Regions from separate parts of the Streptomyces sp. NPDC002742 genome, predicted to be linked through region 2. Evidence: riboswitches for the same ligand, from Rfam matches in the RefSeq annotation. Region 2 holds a riboswitch; the other holds the start of a gene.
What was found. Region 2 has a riboswitch for glycine ahead of gcvP (aminomethyl-transferring glycine dehydrogenase). Riboswitches for the same ligand answer to the same signal wherever they lie in the genome.

Region 1: another riboswitch for glycine. It lies ahead of gcvT (glycine cleavage system aminomethyltransferase GcvT); the one in region 2 lies ahead of gcvP (aminomethyl-transferring glycine dehydrogenase).

What each region holds. Positions count from the first base shown of each region.
Region 1 is NZ_JBIAQF010000023.1:45,697-56,340, reverse strand. It holds gene ACFYW8_RS32885 (ABC transporter permease) at 1-118, opposite strand, end outside; gene ACFYW8_RS32880 (ABC transporter substrate-binding protein) at 230-2,026, opposite strand; gene ACFYW8_RS32875 (ABC transporter permease) at 2,096-3,103, opposite strand; gene ACFYW8_RS32870 (enhanced serine sensitivity protein SseB C-terminal domain-containing protein) at 3,615-4,403, opposite strand; gene ACFYW8_RS32865 (enhanced serine sensitivity protein SseB) at 4,631-5,407, opposite strand; gene ACFYW8_RS32860 (AAA family ATPase) at 5,471-6,139, opposite strand; glycine riboswitch at 6,315-6,411, shown strand; gene gcvT (glycine cleavage system aminomethyltransferase GcvT) at 6,559-7,677, shown strand; gene gcvH (glycine cleavage system protein GcvH) at 7,862-8,239, shown strand; gene glyA (serine hydroxymethyltransferase) at 8,251-9,513, shown strand; gene ACFYW8_RS32840 (L-serine ammonia-lyase) at 9,676-10,644, shown strand, end outside.
Region 2 is NZ_JBIAQF010000011.1:3,561-14,204, reverse strand. It holds gene gcvP (aminomethyl-transferring glycine dehydrogenase) at 13-2,898, opposite strand; glycine riboswitch at 3,076-3,171, opposite strand; gene ACFYW8_RS20670 (PRC-barrel domain-containing protein) at 3,285-3,653, shown strand; gene ACFYW8_RS20665 (DNA polymerase IV) at 3,578-5,185, opposite strand; gene ACFYW8_RS20660 (MerR family transcriptional regulator) at 5,258-5,932, opposite strand; gene ACFYW8_RS20655 (bifunctional nuclease family protein) at 6,150-6,623, opposite strand; gene ACFYW8_RS20650 (MerR family transcriptional regulator) at 6,710-7,465, opposite strand; gene ACFYW8_RS20645 (FHA domain-containing protein) at 7,509-8,465, opposite strand; gene ACFYW8_RS20640 (DUF881 domain-containing protein) at 8,527-9,372, opposite strand; gene ACFYW8_RS20635 (small basic family protein) at 9,378-9,710, opposite strand; gene ACFYW8_RS20630 (DUF881 domain-containing protein) at 9,707-10,615, opposite strand.

The DNA.
Region 1 (10,644 bases), on a different contig from region 2:
TTGCGACGTCGACGCCCGCCCACTTGGGGACGAGGAAGAAGATGCAGAAGACCACCATGATGATGACCGCGAGCATCACTGCGGCGGCGAACAGCCGCCTGATGAGATAAGCGAGCACAGCTTACGGCCCGCTGCGGGACCGCGGGCCATCGGAGGTCGTCCGATGGCCCGCGGTCACGCCGCGCCGGCCTTCACCTGCCTTTCGTGCCGTACGGCGGGTGTGCCGGGTTTACTTCGCGGACTTCAGGCCGAGGTTGACGAAGTCGTACGTACCGCTGTAGCCATCGGTGGTGTACACGTTCGCCAGGTTGTTCCCGCGCCAGTTGATGAACTTCTCGAAGGTGAAGGGCAGGTAGTACGCGCCCTCCATGACCTTGTGGTTGATCTCCGTGGAGATCTTGGTCTTGCCGGCGGCGTCCAGGGTCGTGACGTAGCTGTCGAACAGACCGTCGATCGCCTTGTCCTTGATCAGCGAGTAGTTCGAGTTACCGCTGTCGAGGATGTACTTGCTGTCCCACAGGGGGAGACCGAAGCCCTGCACGGACGGGAAGTCCGGGCCCCAGCCCATGATGATGATGCCGTAGCCCTTCTTCTTCACGTTGGCGGGGCTACCGATGATGCCGGTGGTCTGCGAACCGTCGTACTGGTCGATCTGCGCGGTGATGCCGATCTTCTTCAGCGACGCCTGCAGCGACTGGGCGGTGGCCACCTCGACCGGCTTGTTGTTACGCACGGCGATGGTGGTCGAGAAGCCGTTCGGCTTGCCGCAGGCCTTCAGGGCTTCCTTGGCCTTGGCGACGTTGCCGGTCTTGTTCTCGCCCGAGATGCCGTAGGGGTCGTACTGCTGGCCCTCGGCGCCCGCGACGGACGGCGGCAGCATGTTGGTGCCGATGTCGCCACCGGCGACCGGGCCACCACGAGCGGTCTGCAGCGACACGTGGTCGGCGCCGTAGATGACGGCCTTGCGGCAGTCGGCGTTGTCGAACGGCGCGACGCTCTGCGGGAAGGCGGCGTAACGGACGTAGCCGGAGACCGGGTTGTCCAGGTTGGCCTTGTGCTGCTTCAGGGCGGTGGTGCGGCCCTGCGGCGACATGCCGGTCTGGTTGATGTCCAGGTCCAGGTCATTGTTGATCAGACGCTGGTCCAGGTCGTTGGCGTTCGAGTAGAACTTGACCGTGATCTTGTCCGGGTAGGCCTTGCGGAGCGGGTCCGAGGCGGCCTTCCACGAGGTGTTGCGGACCAGGGTCAGGTCCTTGCCCGGGCTGTACGACTCGAACTTGTACGGGCCCGAGGAGAACGGGTGCAGGCCGTACTTGGACTTGGTGTCCTTGTCCTGGCGGACCGGCGAGGCCGAGACCAGGGCCAGCATCTCCTCGAAGTCCGAGTTGGCCTTCGGGATGTGGAAGACGATGGTCTTGTCGTCCGGCGTGTCGATCGCCTTCAGACCGAGCTTGTCCTTGGAGGTGTCCTTGTAGGGACCCTTGTACTCGCCCTTGGGGTCGAGGACGTCCTTCAGGTACACCGGACCGCCGGACAGCACGTCCTGCGCCCAGACGCGCTCGATGCCGTACTTGACGTCCTTGGACGTGATCGGCTGGCCGTCCTCCCACGTCACACCGTCACGCAGGGTGTACGTGTAGGTCTTGCCACCGTCGGTGACCTTGGCGACACCGGTCGCGAGGTCCGGGGTGATCTCCGCACCGGCCTTGCCCGGCTCCGTCTTGTTCGTGACGAGCTGGCGGCTGTAGTAGCGGGCGAAGTCCCACATGAAGCCGTAGTAGCCACGCGTGGTGTCCCACGAGTCGGCGTCCTGGGCGCCACCGAACCGGAGCGTCCCGCCCTTCTTGACGAGCGAGGCCTGGGCGACCTTGTTGTTGGCGGCGTCGAAGCCGGCCGCGCCGTTCTTGGAGCCGCCGTCCTTGGTGTCATTGCCGCCGCCGCACGCAGCCGTGGTCAGCAGCGCGGCGACCGCGACAGCGGCGGCCAGCGCCTGCTTACGCCGCCCTGAGGTGCGTTGGGTAGTCACGATCTCGGATCCTCCGGTTTTGATGAGAGACCCCGTGTAGGTGCCACGGGAGGCTTGGGGTACGGCAGTTCAGCGGGAACCCTTCGGGTCCAGCGCGTCCCGCACGCCGTCGCCGAAGAGGTTGAAGGCAAGAACGGTGATGAAGATCGCCACACCCGGGACCACCATGTACATGGGGTCCGATTCGTAGTAATCGATCGCGTTCGAGAGCATCTGGCCCCAGGAAGCCGTGGGCGGCTTGACGCCCACGCCCAGGAAGCTGAGTGCCGCCTCGGTGAGAATGTTGGTGGGGATCATCATCGTCGTGTAGACGATGATCGGGGCGACCAGGTTCGGCAGCAGTTCCTTGAAGAGGATGTACAGCCGCCCGGCGCCCAGGGATCGGGCTGCCTCGACGTACTCGCGCTCACGCATCGACAGCGTCTGGCCGCGCACCACGCGCCCGATGTAGGGCCAGCCGAAGAAGCCGATGACCAGGATCATCACGAACACCCGCACGCTGGAGCCGGTCAGGCCGAGCATGTCGTTCGGCATGACGGAGACCAGCGCGATGATGAACAGGAGCTGCGGGAAGGCCAGCAGGCCGTCCATGACGCGGCTGATGAGCGAGTCGACCCAGCCACCGAAGAAGCCGGCCAGGACTCCGAGGACGGTGCCGAGAACGACGGCGACGACCGCGGACAGGAAGCCGACGAGCAGGGAGATCTGAGCGCCGTAGAGGATACGGGCGAAGATGTCACGGCCGTTGACGGGCTCGACGCCCAGCAGGTGGTCACCGCTGACGCCGCCCAACGATCCCGTGGGGGTACCGAAGAGCGGATCGATCAGGTTCTCGTGGTACGCGTCCGGATCCTGCCCGACCAGGTTGGTGAGCACGGGCGCGAGCAGGGCGATCACGATGAGGACGAGCACGACCACGCCGCCCGTCAGGGCGAGCTTGTCCCGCTTCAGGCGCTCCCAGGCGATCCGGCCCAGGGAACGTCCCTGTACGGCCTTTTCGCCGGCGGTGGCGACCGCCGCTTCCTCGGCCGCGCTCGGGGCCGCTTCCGCGGTCGGCTCGTGCAGTGGTGCCGTCATCTGGCAGGGACCCCTCTCAACCGGCGGTAGCCGGCCCGCGCTTGCCGCTGTAGCGGCGTGATCAGTCCGTAGTACTCAGGAGTTAAACCCCTGGAGACCGGAAGTCTTCAATGCTTAGGTGATCCGTTGCCAGACCTGGCGGTGAATGGATGCGTAAACGTGACGCCATCTGGAAGGTTCCGTTATTCGGACGGTGGATATCAAGGAGCGAACTGTCGCAACCAGGACATCCCCGAGCACAGGCGGACGATATCGGTCACGTTTGCACCAAATCGCCACAAGGTCTCTTCCGGCCACCCACGGATCAGGATCGGCCACCTTCACCACTCGAGGGCCCTCGAAGCCGCGAAAGAGACGGAACTCACCACTGAGGCCCGAATCGGACAAGTCAGCCCAAAGCAGGCTTCGTCGCTCCGCGGGCAGCCACGGCACTCACCTCATCGAGGAGGCGGCGTTCTTGTTCCGGTGCCGGGCCGGTCGCGTCGAGAGGTCCGCCTCGGGCGCCGTCCGGTCAGTACGCGGCGCCGCGCGGCGACGGGCCACCGTATCCGCGGACCGGGGCCGCGTGCGCCTCACGGTCGTAGAACGGCCGGGCGTTGGCGCGCAGCCACATCGCCACCGGGTCGAACTCGTCCGACATCGCCACGGTGGAGACGGGCAGCCCGTCCGGGACCGCGCCGATGGACTGCTGCATCATCGCCCGCACCGAGTCCACGGCGGGCGGTGAAGTGTCGTACACGTCAAGGCCGATGGCGAGATACGGCGCCCCGAGCGCGGGCTGGACCCAGGCGCGGCGCAGCGAGCGCACGGCCGGGGTCAGATGCGCGTTCTGGGTCAACAGGGCGTAGAACTGGGGGATTTCGATGCCGGGCTCGGAGAGCCGGAGCGGGCCCGCGGGCTGCCGCTCCAGGCCCGTGGCGATCCGGCGCAGATCCAGCCAGGGGATGCCGAGGCCGCCGCCGGGGGCGTGCGGATTGAGCCAGAGGCCGAACTGGTCGGGGTACAGGGTGCGGGCGACGTCCAGCCCGTCGACGACCTCGTACGAGCGGTTCCAGCCGCTGGCCGAGAGTTCCTGGGCGGAGGTGACGCAGGGCGCGTACCCGAAGCCTTCCACCTGCATGTTCCCGTACTGGGCGTCCGGCGAGCCGGCCTGGCCGTGCCACAGCAGCATCCACACCTGGCCGGACGACGGGGTCGCGAGCGCGCGAAGGAGCGCCTCGTAGGCGTCGTAACGCCCGGGAGTCACCTGGCGCAGCATGTGCTCGACCTGCCCGGCCGCGGCCGTGCCCGACGCGCTCACCCTCAACCGCCCCTTCGCGAACAATTCACGACGAACTCATCCCTTACGCCCGAGGCGCCGGTTACGAACATTCGTCAACACCTCGACCAGGCCATGAAACCAGCTTATGCGGCGTTCGCGCTCCGCCGGGGGAAGCAGTCGACAGCCGGGGCCCACCGCGCGAGGGGACCCACGGGCCGTACGGGGCCGGTCACCCGGTTCCCGGGCCCCCTCGATACGGGCGCCGTTCAGTGACCGTGCTGGTAGAAGGGGCGCACCTGGGCCCGCATCCAGTCGGCGACCGGGTCCTGCGTCACGTCGAGAAGCACCAGGTTCACCGGAATGTTCATCGGGACGCGGCCGAGGGCACGGCCCAGGGCGTCGAGGGGCAGGTTGCGGGCCTCGCCCTCCCACACCGAGAGTTCGACACCGATGAACATGACGGGATCGTCGCCCTCGATGCTGGCCAGGCAGCGGCGGGCGCTCAGGACGACGCCGGTCCCGGCGAACTCGGCCGAGGCCGCGGCGAGGAAGTCCATCGGCTCCTCCTGCCAGTCGGGTTCGAAGAGCCGCACCCGGCCACCACTGGCCGACCCGTCCAGCGGGGTCCGCCCGGCCCGGCACAGCTCGGCGACGGCCATCGGCGGCAGCGGTACGCCGACCACGCCGTCCGGGTTGACCACGATGCCCACCTGTGGCGGAAGCCCGCGGGCGAACTCCGCGGCGGGAGCGATCGTGTACGACATGTGGCCGCCGGTGACCTGGCGGAACTGCTCCTCGGAGCTGAAGACGGGGACGTAGACCTGGCCCCCGAGATCCATCGTGGGCAGATCGAGCGGACCGCTCTGCGGGCCGCCGCCGTTGGGCAGCGGCACCCACACGAAGCTACGGCCGAGCACCTCGACGATACGAGCGGCCGACGAGGGGCCCGCGGGCATGCCGAAGGAGGAGGACAACACCTCCTCCAGCTCGTTGCCCGGCCAACCGCCGTGCGGATGGGGGTGTGCCTGTGCCGGAAAGTCCATCTGTCTACCGCCCGCTTCGAACCACTGTTCCGGCTGGAAAGGTTAGTGGGCCACCGCAACCGGTCAGTGGCCGAAGTCGATCCTGCGCAGTACGTCCGCCGCGTCCCGGTCGATGAGCACCGCCGAACCGCACCCCTCGGGCAGGTCTCCCTGCTCGGCGGAGCGCAGCAGCCGGGCGACCGCGCCACGATGACGGGCGAAGGCGTAGCGCGAGACGCCCCGGCCGCGCTCGCGCTGGCCGTCCAGCGCGGTTCCCGGCGTGACGTCGAGCAGCAGCAGGTGCAGCGCGCCGCCCCGGCGCCGGGCCTCGCGGGCGAGCCAGCGGCGCACCCAGGCCTGCGTACCGCAGTCGTGCACGACGAGCCCGCCGCCGCCCCGCAGCGCGCGGCGCAGGCCGGCGTAGTGCGCGAGGCGGACGAGAGGACGGTAGAAGGCGTACGGCAGCAGGCGGGCCATCCGGCCGTCCCAGCGGTCGCGGGTGTCCTGCGAGTCGACGCGCGCGCCCCGCACGGCCCGCCGCATCAGCGTCGACTTGCCACTGCCGGGCAGTCCGGTGACCACGACGAGGTCGCGCGCCCCGAAGCGGAGACCGTGCGGGCTGTGGCCGACCCGGTCGCGGAGGTCCCGGACGACGCCGGCCGGAAGCGGTCCTCGCCCCTTCCGGGCCGGTGCGCCGGTCTGCTCGGGCAGCGCGAGACCGGAGGTCGTCGCGTACGCCGTGGTCCTGTTCACCGTGACCGTCCTCCCCTTGGACGTGGAGTCCCATCCCCGTCGAGTGTAAAGAGAAGGTAATGCCCGGCGCTTCTCCTTTTCATGCGCGGACTGCCACAGCCCGGTCACAGATGCCGGGCTGCCGGGATCGGACGGCGCGTGCGATGATGGCCGCGCCAACTGCATACCGGCCGCTTGAATCCGCGCGGGAGAGTCCTGGGTACGTGTACCCGGGCGCCGAAGGAGCAAGTCCCTCCCTTGAATCTCTCAGGCCCCGTTACCGCGCGGGCGAGGCACATCTGAAAAGCGGGCCGCTCACCGGTGGCTCCACCCAAGGTGCAAATCAGGACCACCGTTTCGTGGGGTCCTGATGAACCTCTCAGGTTCCGATGACAGATGGGGAGGAACGACCTCGCCGTCATGCCTTGGGAGCCAGACCGATGAGCAGCAACGCACCCCGTCACACCGCGCTCGATGCCCTGCATCGCTCGCTGGGCGCGACGATGACCGACTTCGCAGGCTGGGACATGCCCCTGCGCTACGGCTCGGAGCGCGACGAGCACCTCGCCGTCCGCACGAAGGCCGGCCTCTTCGACCTCTCCCACATGGGCGAGATCACCGTCACGGGCCCGCAGGCCGCCGAGCTCCTCGCCTTCGCGCTGGTCGGCAACATCGCCACCGTGGGCGTCGGCCGCGCCCGCTACACGATGATCTGCCAGGCCGACGGCGGCATCCTGGACGACCTGATCGTCTACCGGCTGGCCGAGCACACGTACATGGTCGTCGCGAACGCCTCCAACGCCCAGGTGGTGCTGGACGCCCTGACCGAGCGCGCGGCCGGTTTCGACGCGGTCGTGCGCGACGACCGTGACGCGTACGCGCTCATCGCCGTGCAGGGGCCCGAGTCCCCCGGCATCCTCAAGTCGATCACCGACGCCGACCTCGACGGCCTGAAGTACTACGCGGGCCTGCCGGGCACGGTGGCCGGTGTTCCGGCCCTGATCGCCCGCACCGGCTACACCGGTGAGGACGGCTTCGAGCTGTTCGTCGCCCCCGCCGACGCCGAGAAGGTGTGGCAGGCGCTGACCGACGCCGGCACCCCGGCCGGGCTGGTCCCCTGTGGTCTGTCGTGCCGCGACACGCTGCGCCTGGAGGCCGGCATGCCGCTCTACGGGCACGAGCTGACCACCTCGCTGACCCCCTTCGACGCCGGTCTCGGCCGGGTCGTGAAGTTCGAGAAGGACGGCGACTTCGTGGGGCGCGAGGCCCTGGCCGAAGCCGCCGAGCGCGCCGCTTCGAAGCCGCCGCGCGTGCTCGTCGGCCTGATCGCCGAGGGGCGTCGGGTGCCGCGCGCCGGGTACCCGGTCGTCGCCGGAGGTCAGGTGATCGGCGAGGTCACCTCCGGCGCCCCGTCCCCGACCCTGGGCAAGCCGATCGCCATGGCGTACGTCGACGCCGCGCACGCCGCGCCGGGCACCGCCGGTGTCGGTGTGGACATCCGGGGCAGCCACGAACCGTACGAGGTCGTGGCGCTGCCGTTCTACAAGCGCCAGAAGTGACACTGGTCCGCACGGGCCGGACGTGACACCGGTCCGCACGGGCCGGACATGACACGGCTGCCCGTCGGACGCCGGCGCTGACGGGCGATCCCGTCGGGCGCCGGACGTGACCCTGCGCACATCCGCCCGGGTCACCCACGCTTCCCTCCATCAGCACTCCACCGCGTACAGGAGAATTCAGGCCATGAGCAACCCCCAGCAGCTGCGCTACAGCAAGGAGCACGAGTGGCTGTCCGTCGCCGAGGACGGCGTCGCGACGGTCGGCATCACCGAGTTCGCGGCCAACGCGCTCGGCGATGTGGTCTACGCCCAGCTCCCGGAGGTCGGTGACACGGTGACCGCGGGCGAGTCCTGCGGCGAGCTGGAGTCGACCAAGTCGGTCAGCGACCTGTACTCCCCGGTCGGCGGCGAGGTCGTCGAGGCCAACCAGGACGTCGTGGACGACCCGTCGCTCGTGAACTCCGCGCCCTTCGAGGGCGGCTGGCTGTTCAAGGTCCGCGTCGCGGGCGAGCCCGAGGACCTGATGTCCGCCGACGAGTACACCGCCTTCACCGCCGGCTGAGGAGTCACCGCATGTCGCTTCTGAACACCCCCCTTCACGAGCTGGACCCGGACGTCGCGGCCGCCGTCGACGCCGAGCTGCACCGCCAGCAGTCCACCCTGGAGATGATCGCCTCGGAGAACTTCGCTCCGGTCGCGGTCATGGAGGCCCAGGGCTCGGTCCTGACCAACAAGTACGCCGAGGGTTACCCGGGCCGCCGCTACTACGGCGGCTGCGAGCACGTCGACGTGGTCGAGCAGATCGCCATCGACCGGGTCAAGGCGCTGTTCGGCGCCGAGCACGCGAACGTGCAGCCCCACTCGGGCGCCCAGGCCAACGCGGCCGCGATGTTCGCGCTGCTCAAGCCGGGCGACACGATCATGGGTCTGAACCTCGCGCACGGCGGGCACCTCACCCACGGCATGAAGATCAACTTCTCCGGCAAGCTCTACAACGTGGTCGCGTACCACGTGAGCGACGAGACCGGTCAGGTCGACATGGCCGAGGTCGAGCGCCTCGCCAAGGAGTCCCGGCCGAAGCTGATCGTGGCCGGCTGGTCCGCCTACCCGCGGCAGCTGGACTTCGCGGAGTTCCGCCGCATCGCCGATGAGGTCGGCGCGTACCTCATGGTCGACATGGCGCACTTCGCGGGCCTCGTGGCCGCGGGGCTGCACCCGAACCCGGTGCCGCACGCCCATGTCGTCACGACGACCACCCACAAGACCCTCGGCGGACCCCGCGGTGGCGTGATCCTCTCGACGGCCGAGCTGGCCAAGAAGATCAACTCCGCGGTCTTCCCCGGTCAGCAGGGCGGTCCGCTGGAGCATGTGATCGCCGCCAAGGCCGTCTCCTTCAAGGTCGCCGCCACCGACGGCTTCAAGGAGCGCCAGCAGCGCACGCTGGACGGCGCGCACATCCTGGCCGAGCGCCTGGTCCAGGACGACGTGAAGGCCGTCGGCGTGGACGTCCTGTCCGGGGGCACGGACGTGCACCTGGTCCTGGTCGACCTGCGCAACTCCGAGCTGGACGGGCAGCAGGCCGAGGACCGCCTCCACGAGGTCGGCATCACGGTCAACCGCAACGCCGTCCCGAACGACCCCCGCCCGCCGATGGTCACCTCCGGCCTGCGCATCGGCACACCCGCCCTCGCCACCCGCGGCTTCACGGCCGAGGACTTCACCGAGGTCGCGGACATCATCGCCGAGGCGCTGAAGCCGTCCTACGACGCGGCGGGCCTGAAGGTCCGCGTGTCCGCTCTGGCCGACAAGCACCCGTTGTACCCCGGCCTGAAGTAGTTCCGTAGGCTTTCTGTCATACGTTGTATTCACCCGTACGGTTCCTTTCGTACGGACATCCGGGGCACCGCGCACACTGGAAGAGCGCGGTGCCCCGTTCCATGCGGTCCCGCACCACCTCCGCCGGACAACGGCGTCCGGCGAAACCACCAAGGAGTTCCCGTGGCCATCTCGGTCTTCGACCTGTTCTCGATCGGCATCGGCCCGTCCAGCTCCCACACGGTGGGCCCGATGCGCGCCGCGCGCATGTTCGCCCGGCGGCTGCGCAACGAAGAGCTGCTCGCCCCCGTCACCGCGATACGCGCCGAGCTGTACGGCTCGCTGGGCGCGACCGGCCACGGCCACGGCACCCCCAAGGCGGTGCTGCTCGGACTGGAGGGCGCCTCACCCCGGACGGTGGACGTGGAGGGTGCCGACGAGCGGGTCGAGCAGATCAAGTCCTCGGGCCGGCTCAACCTGCTCGGCGAGCACGAGATCGACTTCGACTTCGACGACGACCTGGTCCTGCACCGCCGCAAGGCCCTGCCGTACCACGCGAACGGCATGACGATCTTCGCGTACGACTCCTCGGGCGAGCTCGTCCTGGAGAAGACGTACTACTCGGTCGGCGGCGGCTTCGTGGTCGACGACGACGCGGTCGGCGAGGACCGCATCAAGCTCGACGACACGATCCTGAAGTACCCGTTCCGCACGGGCGACGAGCTGCTGCGGCTCACGAAGGAGACCGGCCTGTCGATCTCCGCCCTGATGCTGGAGAACGAGCGGGCCTGGCGCACCGAGGAGGAGATCCGCGAGGGGCTCATCGGCATCTGGCGCGTGATGCAGGCCTGCGTCTCGCGCGGCATGGCCCGCGAGGGCATCCTGCCGGGCGGCCTCAGGGTCCGCCGCCGCGCCGCCCTCTCGGCCCGCCAGCTTCGCGCCGAGGGCGATCCGCTGGCCCACGCCATGGAGTGGATCACTCTCTACGCGATGGCGGTCAACGAGGAGAACGCGGCGGGCGGCCGGGTGGTCACCGCCCCCACCAACGGCGCGGCGGGCATCATCCCGGCGGTGCTGCACTACTACATCAACTTCGTGCCGGGCGCCGACGAGGAGGGTGTCGTACGGTTCCTGCTCGCCGCCGGGGCGATC
Region 2 (10,644 bases):
GCCGAGCGCTGATCAGTCCTCGTACGCGTCCAGCGGCGGGCAGGAGCAGACGAGGTTCCGGTCGCCGTACGCCTGGTCGATGCGGCGTACCGGCGGCCAGTACTTGTCGGCGGCCGAGACACCGGCCGGGAAGACGGCCTCCTCGCGGCTGTACGGGTGCTCCCAGTCGCCGCCGAGCGCGGCGGCCGTGTGCGGCGCCCCGCGCAGCGGGTTGTCGTCCACCGCCCACTCACCGGCGCCGACCTTCTCGATCTCCCCGCGGATCGCGATCATCGCGTCGCAGAACCGGTCGAGCTCCCCGAGGTCCTCGGACTCGGTCGGCTCGATCATCAGCGTGCCGGCCACCGGGAACGACATCGTCGGCGCGTGGAAGCCGTAGTCGATGAGGCGCTTGGCGATGTCGTCGACGCTCACGCCGGTCGCCTTGGTGAGCGGACGCAGGTCGATGATGCACTCGTGCGCGACCAGGCCGCCGGGACCGGTGTACAGCACCGGGTAGTGCGGCTCCAGGCGCTTGGCGATGTAGTTCGCGGAGAGCACGGCCACCTGCGTCGCGCGCTTGAGGCCCTCGCCGCCCATCAGCCGGACGTAGGACCAGGAGATGGGCAGGATGCCCGCGGATCCCCAGGGAGCGGCCGAGATCGGGCCGACACCGGTCTCCGGACCGGCCTCGGGCTGGAGCGGGTGGTTCGGCAGGTAAGGCGCCAGGTGCGCGCGCACGCCGACCGGGCCGACACCCGGACCGCCGCCGCCGTGCGGGATGCAGAAGGTCTTGTGCAGGTTGAGGTGCGAGACGTCGCCGCCGAAGTGACCCGGCTTGGCGAGACCCACCAGGGCGTTGAGGTTGGCGCCGTCGACGTAGACCTGGCCGCCGGCCTCGTGCACCTGGGCGCAGATGTCGGCGACGTGCTCCTCGAACACACCGTGCGTCGAGGGGTACGTGATCATCAGCACCGACAGTTCGTCACGGTACTGCTCGATCTTGGCGCGCAGGTCCTGGACGTCGATCTCGCCGTCGTCCGCGGTCTTCACGACGACGACCTTCATGCCGGCCATCACGGCGCTGGCGGCGTTGGTGCCGTGCGCGGACGACGGGATGAGGCACACGGTGCGCTGGTCGTCACCGTTGGCGCGGTGGTAGCCGCGCACGGCCAGCAGACCGGCCAGCTCGCCCTGCGAACCGGCGTTGGGCTGGAGCGACACCTTGTCGTAGCCGGTGACCTCGGCGAGCTGGTCCTCCAGCTCGTGGATCAGCGTCAGGTAGCCCCGCGCCTGCTCGGCGGGCGCGAAGGGGTGGAGCTGCCCGAACTCGGGCCAGGTGACCGGCTCCATCTCGGTGGTCGCGTTGAGCTTCATGGTGCAGGAGCCCAGCGGGATCATGCCGCGGTCGAGCGCGTAGTCGCGATCGGAGAGCTTGCGCAGGTAGCGCAGCATCGCGGTCTCGGAGCGGTGCTGGTGGAAGACGGGGTGCGTGAGGTACGCGTCGGTGCGCAGCAGCGCGGCCGGCAGGGTGTCCTCCGCGCTCGCGTCCAGCGCCTCGATGTCGCCCTCGACGCCGAATGCGGTCCACACGGCGGCGAGCTGCTCGCGCGTGGTCGTCTCGTCGCACGAGATCGACACCTGGTCGGCGTCGACGAGGTGGAGGTTGACGCCGTGGTCGCGGGCGGCGGCGACGATCTCGGCGGCGCGGCCCGGGACCCGCGCGGTGAGCGTGTCGAAGTACGCGCCGTGCACGAGCTCGACACCGCCGGCGGTGAGCCCGGCGGCCAGGACCGTGGCGTAGCGGTGGGTACGCCGTGCGATGGTCCGCAGGCCGTCGGGACCGTGGTAGACGGCGTACATGCCGGCCATCACGGCGAGCAGCACCTGAGCCGTACAGATGTTGCTGGTCGCCTTCTCGCGACGGATGTGCTGCTCACGCGTCTGCAGGGCGAGGCGGTACGCCTTGTTCCCGTCGGCGTCCACGGAGACACCGACCAGCCGGCCGGGAAGGCTGCGCGCGAACTTCTCGCGGACCGCCATGTAACCGGCGTGCGGTCCGCCGAAGCCCATCGGCACGCCGAAGCGCTGCGTCGTACCTACCGCGATGTCCGCGTCGAGCTCGCCGGGCGAGGTGAGCAGGGTCAGGGCGAGCAGATCGGCGGCGACGGTGACGACGGCGCCCAGCTCGTGCGCCTGCTGGATGACCGGCTTGATGTCGCGCACGGCACCGGAGGCGCCCGGGTACTGGATCAGCACGCCGTTGATCTCGCGCCCGGCGAGGTCGGCCGGGATGCCGTCGGCGAGGTCTGCGACGACGATCTCGACGCCGGTCGGCTCGGCGCGGGTCTCTATGACGGCGATGGTCTGCGGCAGCGCGTCCGCGTCGACCAGGAAGAGGCCCTTCTTGTTCTTGCCCATGCGCCGGGACAGCGCCATCGCCTCGGCGGCTGCGGTGCCCTCGTCGAGGAGGGAGGCGCCGGAGGTCGGCAGGCCGGTCAGCTCGGCGACGACGGTCTGGAAGTTCAGCAGCGCCTCGAGGCGACCCTGCGAGATCTCCGGCTGGTACGGCGTGTACGCGGTGTACCAGGCCGGGTTCTCCATGACGTTGCGCAGGATCACCGGCGGCGTGAACGTGCCGTAGTAACCGAGCCCGATCATCGAGCCGAGCACCTCGTTGCGGTCCGCGAGGGAGCGGAGCTCGGCCAGTACCTCAGCCTCGGTACGCGCGGCCGGCAGCTTCAGGGCCTCGGCGTTCTTGATCACATCCGGGACCGCGGCGGCCGTCAGCTCGTCGAGCGAGCCGTATCCGACCTGCGCGAGCATCTTGGCCCGTGCTTCGGAGTCGGGCCCGATGTGGCGCTGCTCGAAGGGAATGCCCTGTTCGAGCTCGGAAAGCGGAATGCGAGGGGCGGTCATGGCGGAGGCCTCCTGGTCTGACGCGACCTTCGAGGGGCACCCCGGCACGGGCACCCCGACGGCCTCCCCCTCTGTCATCTCAACCTGAGAGTTTCACCGGATCGTCCGTGGACGGTCCGGCTTTCACCGTCGGTGAGAGCGGAAGCCATCGGCACCCGCCCTGCTTTCCAGAGTGACCTCGTCCGTGCGGTACGTGAGCCTGAGAGATTCCGGGGAGGAGTTGCTCCTTCGGCGCCTCCATCGAAGTCTGGAGGACTCTCCCGCACGGGATCAGCAGCCATCGCCAGCCTACCAGCGAGGACTGGACACCGGCCTTCGAGTGGCCACCTTCACAGATGTGCTCTTTTGTAGTACTTACGGATGAGTTTGCGACCACTGGAGGGACCGTGCAGACCGACATCGATCCGCGCAACCTGATCGGCCGCAAGGCGTTCGACAGCAACGGCACCAAGATCGGCACGATCGACGAGGTCTACCTCGACGACGCGACCGGTGTCCCGGAGTGGGCTGCCATACGCACCGGGCTGTTCAGCAGGGACGCCTTCGTGCCCCTGGAGCCCAGCGAGATCGTCGAGGGGACCTTGCGCATCCCCTTCGAGCGAGCGCTGATCAAGGACGCCCCCGACTTCGGCGTCGGGCGTCACCTCTCCCCCGAACAGGAACTCCAGCTCTACCACCACTACGGTCTCGACGTTGCGTCCCCGCCGCCCCCGGACCGGGACTTCGGCCGGATCGCGGGCACGGAGGACGCCTGAGCCGTGCGGGCGCCCCGGCGGCCCGCGTCCGGGCCCGGTCTCGCGTCGGGGCCTGTGTCCGGGCCTGATCTCGCGTCCGGGCCCGGTCTCGCGTCCAGGACCAGGTGCGTGTCCGGGCCTTGTGTCGCGCCTTCTGACACCGACGGCTCGGAAGCGGCCCGCAGCCCGTCGGCGGCCTCGGGTCCTCGCTCCACCAGGGGCAGCGGTTCAGCCGGTTCCAGTTGCGGATCGTCCGTCCGGAACGTCCGCACCCTGCCGGGCTCGGAGTAGGGCGTCTCGAACCGCACCGTGACCCGTCCCAGCCCGCTCCCCTGTACCCATCCGTGCCCGTACTCGGCATGACGCACGTCGTGCCCGGAGGGCCACCGCCGCTCCGCGGGCTCCGCCGCCTCCGTGCCGGCCTCCTCGGCCGGCTCGTCCACGGAACGCTCCTCCGCCGCCGGCTCCCCCACGGCAGCGGCCTGCGCCTGCGCGAACAAGTCCTCCTGCGTGTAGTCGGCGAGCCCGGAGACACCGACGCCCAGCAGGCGCACGCCTCCGGTCGTGTCCACGCCCTCCAGCAGCCGTGCGGCGGCCTCCCTGACGACACCGGGGTCGTCCGTGGGCCCGCGCAGCGTCTCGGACCGGGTCAGCGTCGAGAAGTCGTACCTGCGCACCTTCAGCACGATCGTCCGCCCCGACAGCCCGGCCCGGCGCAGCCGCCGCACACACCGGTCCGCGAGCCGCTGCACCTCCAGCTCCACCCGGACCCGGTCATGGATGTCCACGTCGTACGTGTCCTCGACCGACACGGACTTGGTCTCCCGCTCGGCCACCACGGGCCGGTCGTCGTGGGCCAGCGCCATCGCGAACAGCGCGTGCCCATGGGCCTTCCCCAGCAGCCGCACGAGCTCGTCCTCACCCGCCTCGGCGAGCTCCTCGACGGTGGTGATGCCCGCCCGCCGCAGATGGTCGCCGGTGGCCGGCCCCACGCCCGGCAGCGTCCGCACCGGCATCGGTCCAAGCAGCGCGCGCTCGCTGCCCGGCTCGATCAGCACGAGACCGTCGGGCTTGGCCTGCTCCGAAGCGATCTTCGCCAGCATCTTGGAGGCGGCGAGCCCCACCGACCCCGTGAGCCCCGTGACCGCACGGATGTCCGCGCGCAGCTTGGCACCGGCCAGCCGCGCCGAGGCGTCGTCCCAGGCCGTCCCGCCCGCCTCCAGGTCCACGAAGGCCTCGTCCAGGCTCAACGGCTCCACCAACGGCGACAGAGCCCTCAGCAGCCCCATAACCTGCTCGCTGACCTCACGGTAGAGCCCGAAGCGCGGCACGAGATAGGCGGCGTTCGGTGCGCGCCTGCGGGCCTGGGCCATGGGCATCGCCGAGTTCACCCCGAAGACGCGCGCCTCGTACGAGGCGGTGGCGACGACTCCGCGGGGTCCGAGCCCGCCCACCACGACGGCCTTCCCGCGCAGGCTCGGCTTGGACGCCTGCTCCGCCGAGGCGAAGAAGGCGTCCATGTCGAGATGCAGGATCGTGGGCGCGGTTCTCACATCTCCGATGCTGCCCTACGCCACTGACAATGCCCCGGCACGCCGGGGCATCACGTCATCGAAAGGCTCGCGTCACACCGCTCGGTTGCGCCTGCGCGCCAGCTCGTCGGCGGGATTGTGCCCGAGGAGCGTCTCACCGGTGTCCACGCGCTCTCCGTGCAACTGAGACAGGGCGCTCTCGACATCCCGCCACACCACACCCACGGCGATGCCGAAGACCCCCTGGCCGCCCTGGAGAAGCGCGTGCACCTCGTCGGGCGACGTGCACTCGTAGACCGTCGCGCCGTCGCTCATCAGCGTCATGCGCTCCAGGTCCTGGAAGCCTCGTTCCCTCAGGTGCTGGACCGTGGTGCGGATGTTCTGCAGCGCCACCCCGGTGTCGAGGAACCGCTTGACGATCTTGAGGACCACCACGTCCCGGAAGCTGTACAGACGCTGTGTCCCCGACCCGTAGGCGGGACGCACGCTGGGCTCGACCAGACCGGTCCGCGCCCAGTAGTCCAGCTGCCGGTAGGTGATGCCCGCGGCGGCGCACGCCGTGGGACCTCGGTAACCGACCTCCTCGGGAACAGCCCCTCCCTCACCAGGCACTGCTGTCGGCCGCCGCGGAACGTGATCGGCCGCGCCGCCATGCTGGGGGTGCCCCCTGCTCGAGTCGAGCCGAGAGCTTGGGGGAGGGTACGGGCCGCTCTCCCCCGGACCGCGTCCGGGAGCACCCCCAGCCGTACCGTCGCCGCTGCTTCTCACGCCGACCTCCGTCCTTGACCTGCCTTCTCGACGGTAGGCAGTCACCAGGGGCGCGTCAACGATCGCCACACTCGGCACGCCGAGTGATAATCACCCTAAGGGTGGTTTCCCGTGCCCTACCGCGGGGAAAGGCTAGCCGAATGCTTTCGGCGCGGGCTGCGGCACACCACACTCGCCGAGGGCAAATGCCGCCCGAACGGCCCTCCGCTCATCCGCGTCACTGGCTGTTGGTGCCGAAGTCCTCGGGCGAGATCTGGTCGAGGAACTCGCGGAACTTCTCCACCTCGTCCTCCTGCTCGTCTGGGATCGCGATACCCGCGTCGTCGAGCACCCCGTCGCTGCCGTAGATCGGCGTTCCGGTGCGCAGGGCCAGCGCTATGGCGTCGGACGGCCGGGCACTCACCTCGACCCCGCTGGCGAAGACGAGCTCGGCGTAGAAGACGCCCTCGCGCAGGTCCGTGATACGCACTTCGGTGAGCTCCTGGCCGACGGCCTCCAGCACGTCCTTGAACAGGTCGTGGGTCAGCGGTCGTGCGGGGGCCATGCCCTGCTGGGCGAAGGCGATCGCCGTCGCCTCCCCCGGTCCGATCCAGATGGGGAGGTAGCGGTCGCCTCCCACTTCACGCAGAAGCACGATCGGTTGGTTGGAGGGCATCTCGACCCGGACACCTACGACATCGAGCTCGTTCACACAGCAACCCTAGGCCGTGCCCGGGACGTTTGGGTAGTCGGGCACAGAACGGGTGGACGATCCACAGCCCGCGCCGGTACCCCGGATCAGCGCAGCCGCACACCCAGCGCGGTCTGCACGAGTGCGGCGTGCAGCTTCACAGTGAGGCCCGCCAGTTCCTTCGTACGGGCCTCCGCGTGCGCCCGGGTCTGCGGATTGCGATGGCGCCGCAGTGGGGCGACCACCTGGTCCACCAGTCCCGCGTCACGCTCCGCCGCGGCTTTCATCGCCCGCAGATGACGCGGCTCGATCCCGAAGCGCCCCAGCTCGACGACGAGCGCGGCGACGGTCACCGCCTCGGCGTCGTAGACCCCGTCGGGCAAAGGGCCGATCAGTCCGTACGACTCCCACTCCTGGAGCTGCTGCTCACCGATCTCAGCGGCGGCGAGCAGCTCGGCGCGGCCCACCCGGGCCGCCGTGGGGCCCTCGGGCTCGCCGTAGAGCTCACCGAGGGGTTCTCCCTCACCCGCGTCGCGCTGGCGGCCCACCGAGGGCAGGCGCACCTTCTCACCGCGCGACAGGGCGTCCAGGTGCTCGCGGATCACCTTCAGCGGGAGGTAGTGGTCGCGCTGCATTCTCAGGACGTGGCCGAGGCGTTCGACATCGTCCGCGCTGAACTTGCGGTACCCCGAAGGGGTCCGCCGCGGCTCGACGAGCCCCTCCGACTCCAGGAACCTGATCTTGGAGATGGTGACTTCGGGGAACTCGTCGCGCAGCACGCTCAGCACCGCGCCGATGCTCATCAGCCCGCTGTCCGCGGCGGCGGTACCGCTGCCGGCACCGCCGCTCGGTGTTTGAAGCATGGACATTCCCTCGGTGTCCCCCCGGACGGAGTTGGGGGAGGGTTCAGATGCCCCGCTGGCTGGCGTAGAACACCAGTCGGTACTTGCCGATCTGCACCTCGTCACCGTTCGACAGCGGGACCTGGTCGATCCGCTCCCGGTTGACGTACGTGCCGTTCAGGCTGCCGACGTCGGCGACCGTGAACGAGCCGTCCGCGACACGGCGGAACTCCACATGCCGACGCGACACCGTCACGTCGTCGAGGAAGATATCGCTCTGGGGATGCCGCCCGGCCGTGGTCAGCTCGCCGTCCAGCAGGAAGCGGCTGCCCGAGTTGGGGCCGCGGCGCACCACCAGGAGCGCCGAGCCGACCGGCAGCGCGTCGACCGCCGCCTGAGCCTCCGGGGACAGCATCGGCGAGGCCGTCTGACCCGTCACCTCGGCGTCGTAGGCCTCGATACCGGAGATGGAGATCGTGGACGTCTGCTCCGACGGACGCTCCGGTCCACCCCGCAGCGGCGCACCGCAGTTGGAACAGAACCGGCTGTTGTCCGCGTTGCGGTTACCGCACCTCGTACACACCTGGGCCGACATGGACGGATCCTCCTGCCGCGGCTGCCCACCAGGGGCATGGGACGCATACGGATCGGAGGCGAACCCTCCACCCGTGCTCGAGGCTGACGATTCCCCGAAACCTATGCGGCCGGACTGGGCAGGGTCAACAGACGACGCGCCCTGACCACCGGGACCGGTGACCTGGTCCCGGAACAGCGGACGGTCGCCGCTCTGGGCCTCCGCGTCTCCCTGGCGCGGTGCACGATGACGGGCAGTCGCGTTGTCGCCACTGTCCTCTCGCGTGCTCTTGCCGAACAACTTCGCAAACAACTTCACGGGCGATTCCCCTTGACCGAAACAGACCCGCCCGTGGGGCAGGACGAACCCTGATTGAACACACCGGTCGACCCGGACATCCTCACAACGTCCGTATCCACCAGACAGTTTCCACCACGCACCACCCATTCGGTGCGCCGACCCCCCGCAACCTCCTGCCCTCGCCCGGCGACCCCCATGCGACCGCCGTTCACCGGGAGGACGACTGAGCGTAGTCAGGCCGCTCCGCCGGTCGCAAGGCATCGACGACGATCTTCGTCGAGCGGTCCACCGTGACGGTGGCCTGCTCCTTCTCCAGTGTCTGCACCACGCCTCCCGGAATGTTCAGCGCCGGCTCCAGGTCCTGCGGCTTGCCGATGACCTTGAAACGATAGGGCTGGGTGATCTTGTTCCCGTCGACCTTCACTCCGCTTCCGGAGTCGGCCAGGTAGGTACCGGCGACCACGCGCACGCCGTTCACCTGGATCGCCTCCGCGCCGGCGGCGCGCAGCTCCTGGATCGCGTCGAGCAGCATGTCCGCCTTGACCGCGCCCTTCGCGTCGTCGATCGTCAGGGTGATGCCGGGGCCCTGGGCGGCCACGGTGCCCGCCAGAATGCCGAGTTGCTTCTCCTTCTCGACCGTCTGCTTGCGGGCCTCCTCGGCCTGGTTCGAGCTGTTCTCCAGCTCGGTGCGCTGATCCTCCAGACCCTGTTTCTCATCCTCAAGACGCTGAGTCCGGCTGTCGAGTTCATCGAGAATGCGCACGAGATCTTCCTGACGCGCACCGCGCAGGGCGCTGTCGCCGTCGCTGTTGGACGCCACCTGGACGGCCAGGCCGAAGCCCAGGCCGAACAGCAGCACGGCGACGATGAGTTGGGCACGCGAGACCCGCGGCGGCCACAACCCCTTGCCCAGCCTCTGACGGCCGGACAGCGACGGCGTGCCGTTCTCCTCGGCCGCCTCCGGTTCGGGCTCCTCCGCGGCCGCGGGGACCTCTTCCGGCAGCTCTTCGCGCAGCGGGTTCTTGGTGGTCTCGTCTTCGTTCTCGTTGGTCATCGGCCTCACGCCCGGAACACGTGCCGGCGGATCGCCGCGGCATTGGAGAAGATCCGGATGCCGAGGACGACCACGACACCCGTGGACAGCTGGGCACCCACGCCCAACTTGTCACCCAGGAAAACGATCAGCGCGGCGACGACCACGTTCGACAGGAACGAGACCACGAAGACCTTGTCGTCGAAGATGCCGTCGAGCATCGCGCGCAGACCGCCGAACACGGCGTCGAGCGCCGCCACGACGGCGATCGGAAGGTAAGGCTCGACAACCGCCGGAACCTCGGGCCGGACCAACAATCCAGCCACGACTCCCACGACGAGGCCCAGTACGGCGATCACGGTGTGCCCTTCTCTGTGCTCGGCTCTGCTGTACGTACGATCACACTCGGTGCGGCAGACAACCGGACGTCGCCCTCGGCGGAAATGCTGGTCCGGATGCCGTAGTTCTCCTGCAGGGCGTGCAGATACAGCCCGTCGGAGCTGTTCTGGAACCGGGTGCTGAGCCGCTGGCCGTCCCCCACCGCGAGCACCGTGTACGGCGGCACCAGCGGCTTGTTGTCGACCAGTATCGCGTCACCCGCGGCCCTGATGGCCGACAGGGCGGTCAGCCGCTGTCCGTTGACGGAGACGGCCTCGGCGCCCGACTCCCACAGGCCGTTGACCACACGCTGCATGTCACGGTCCCGCACCCGCCCGGTGTCGGAGAATCCCGAGGTCTCCCGCGGATTGGTGCCGTCACCGCCCGTGCTGGCTTCCTTCGCGTCGTTGACCACGAGTCTCACGCCGGGTCCGTGCACATCGGTGGCACCCGACAGAATGCTCACGAGGTCGGCCTGCTCACCGCCGCCGTCCTTTTTCAGCGCCACACGCTGGCGGGCGCTCACATCGGCGCGCAGGGTGTCGACGCCGTTCTCCAGCTTGTCCGCGGCCGTCGTCTCGCGCTCGATACGGTCGATGAGTTCTTGGCGCTCCTTGGCGACGACAGGGGCCGCCAGCCGAGCGTTCGCCGCTCCCACGGTGACAACGAGCGCGGCGAGCACCAGACCCGCGGCAAGACCCAGCTTGGCCCGGACCGTTTTCGGCATGCCGACCGCGCCCTCGGCCTCCCTGCGGGCGGCCGCCTCGGCGTACCCCTCGTCGAGGCTGTGGTCCATGACGTTGGTGAGCAGCGACATGGAGGCGTCCGGGCGCGGGGGGCGCGGAGCGTTGCTCCGAACGGGGGGCTGCTGCGGCATGCCGCACATCGTCGCACGTCGCGGGTGCTACCTCCGAA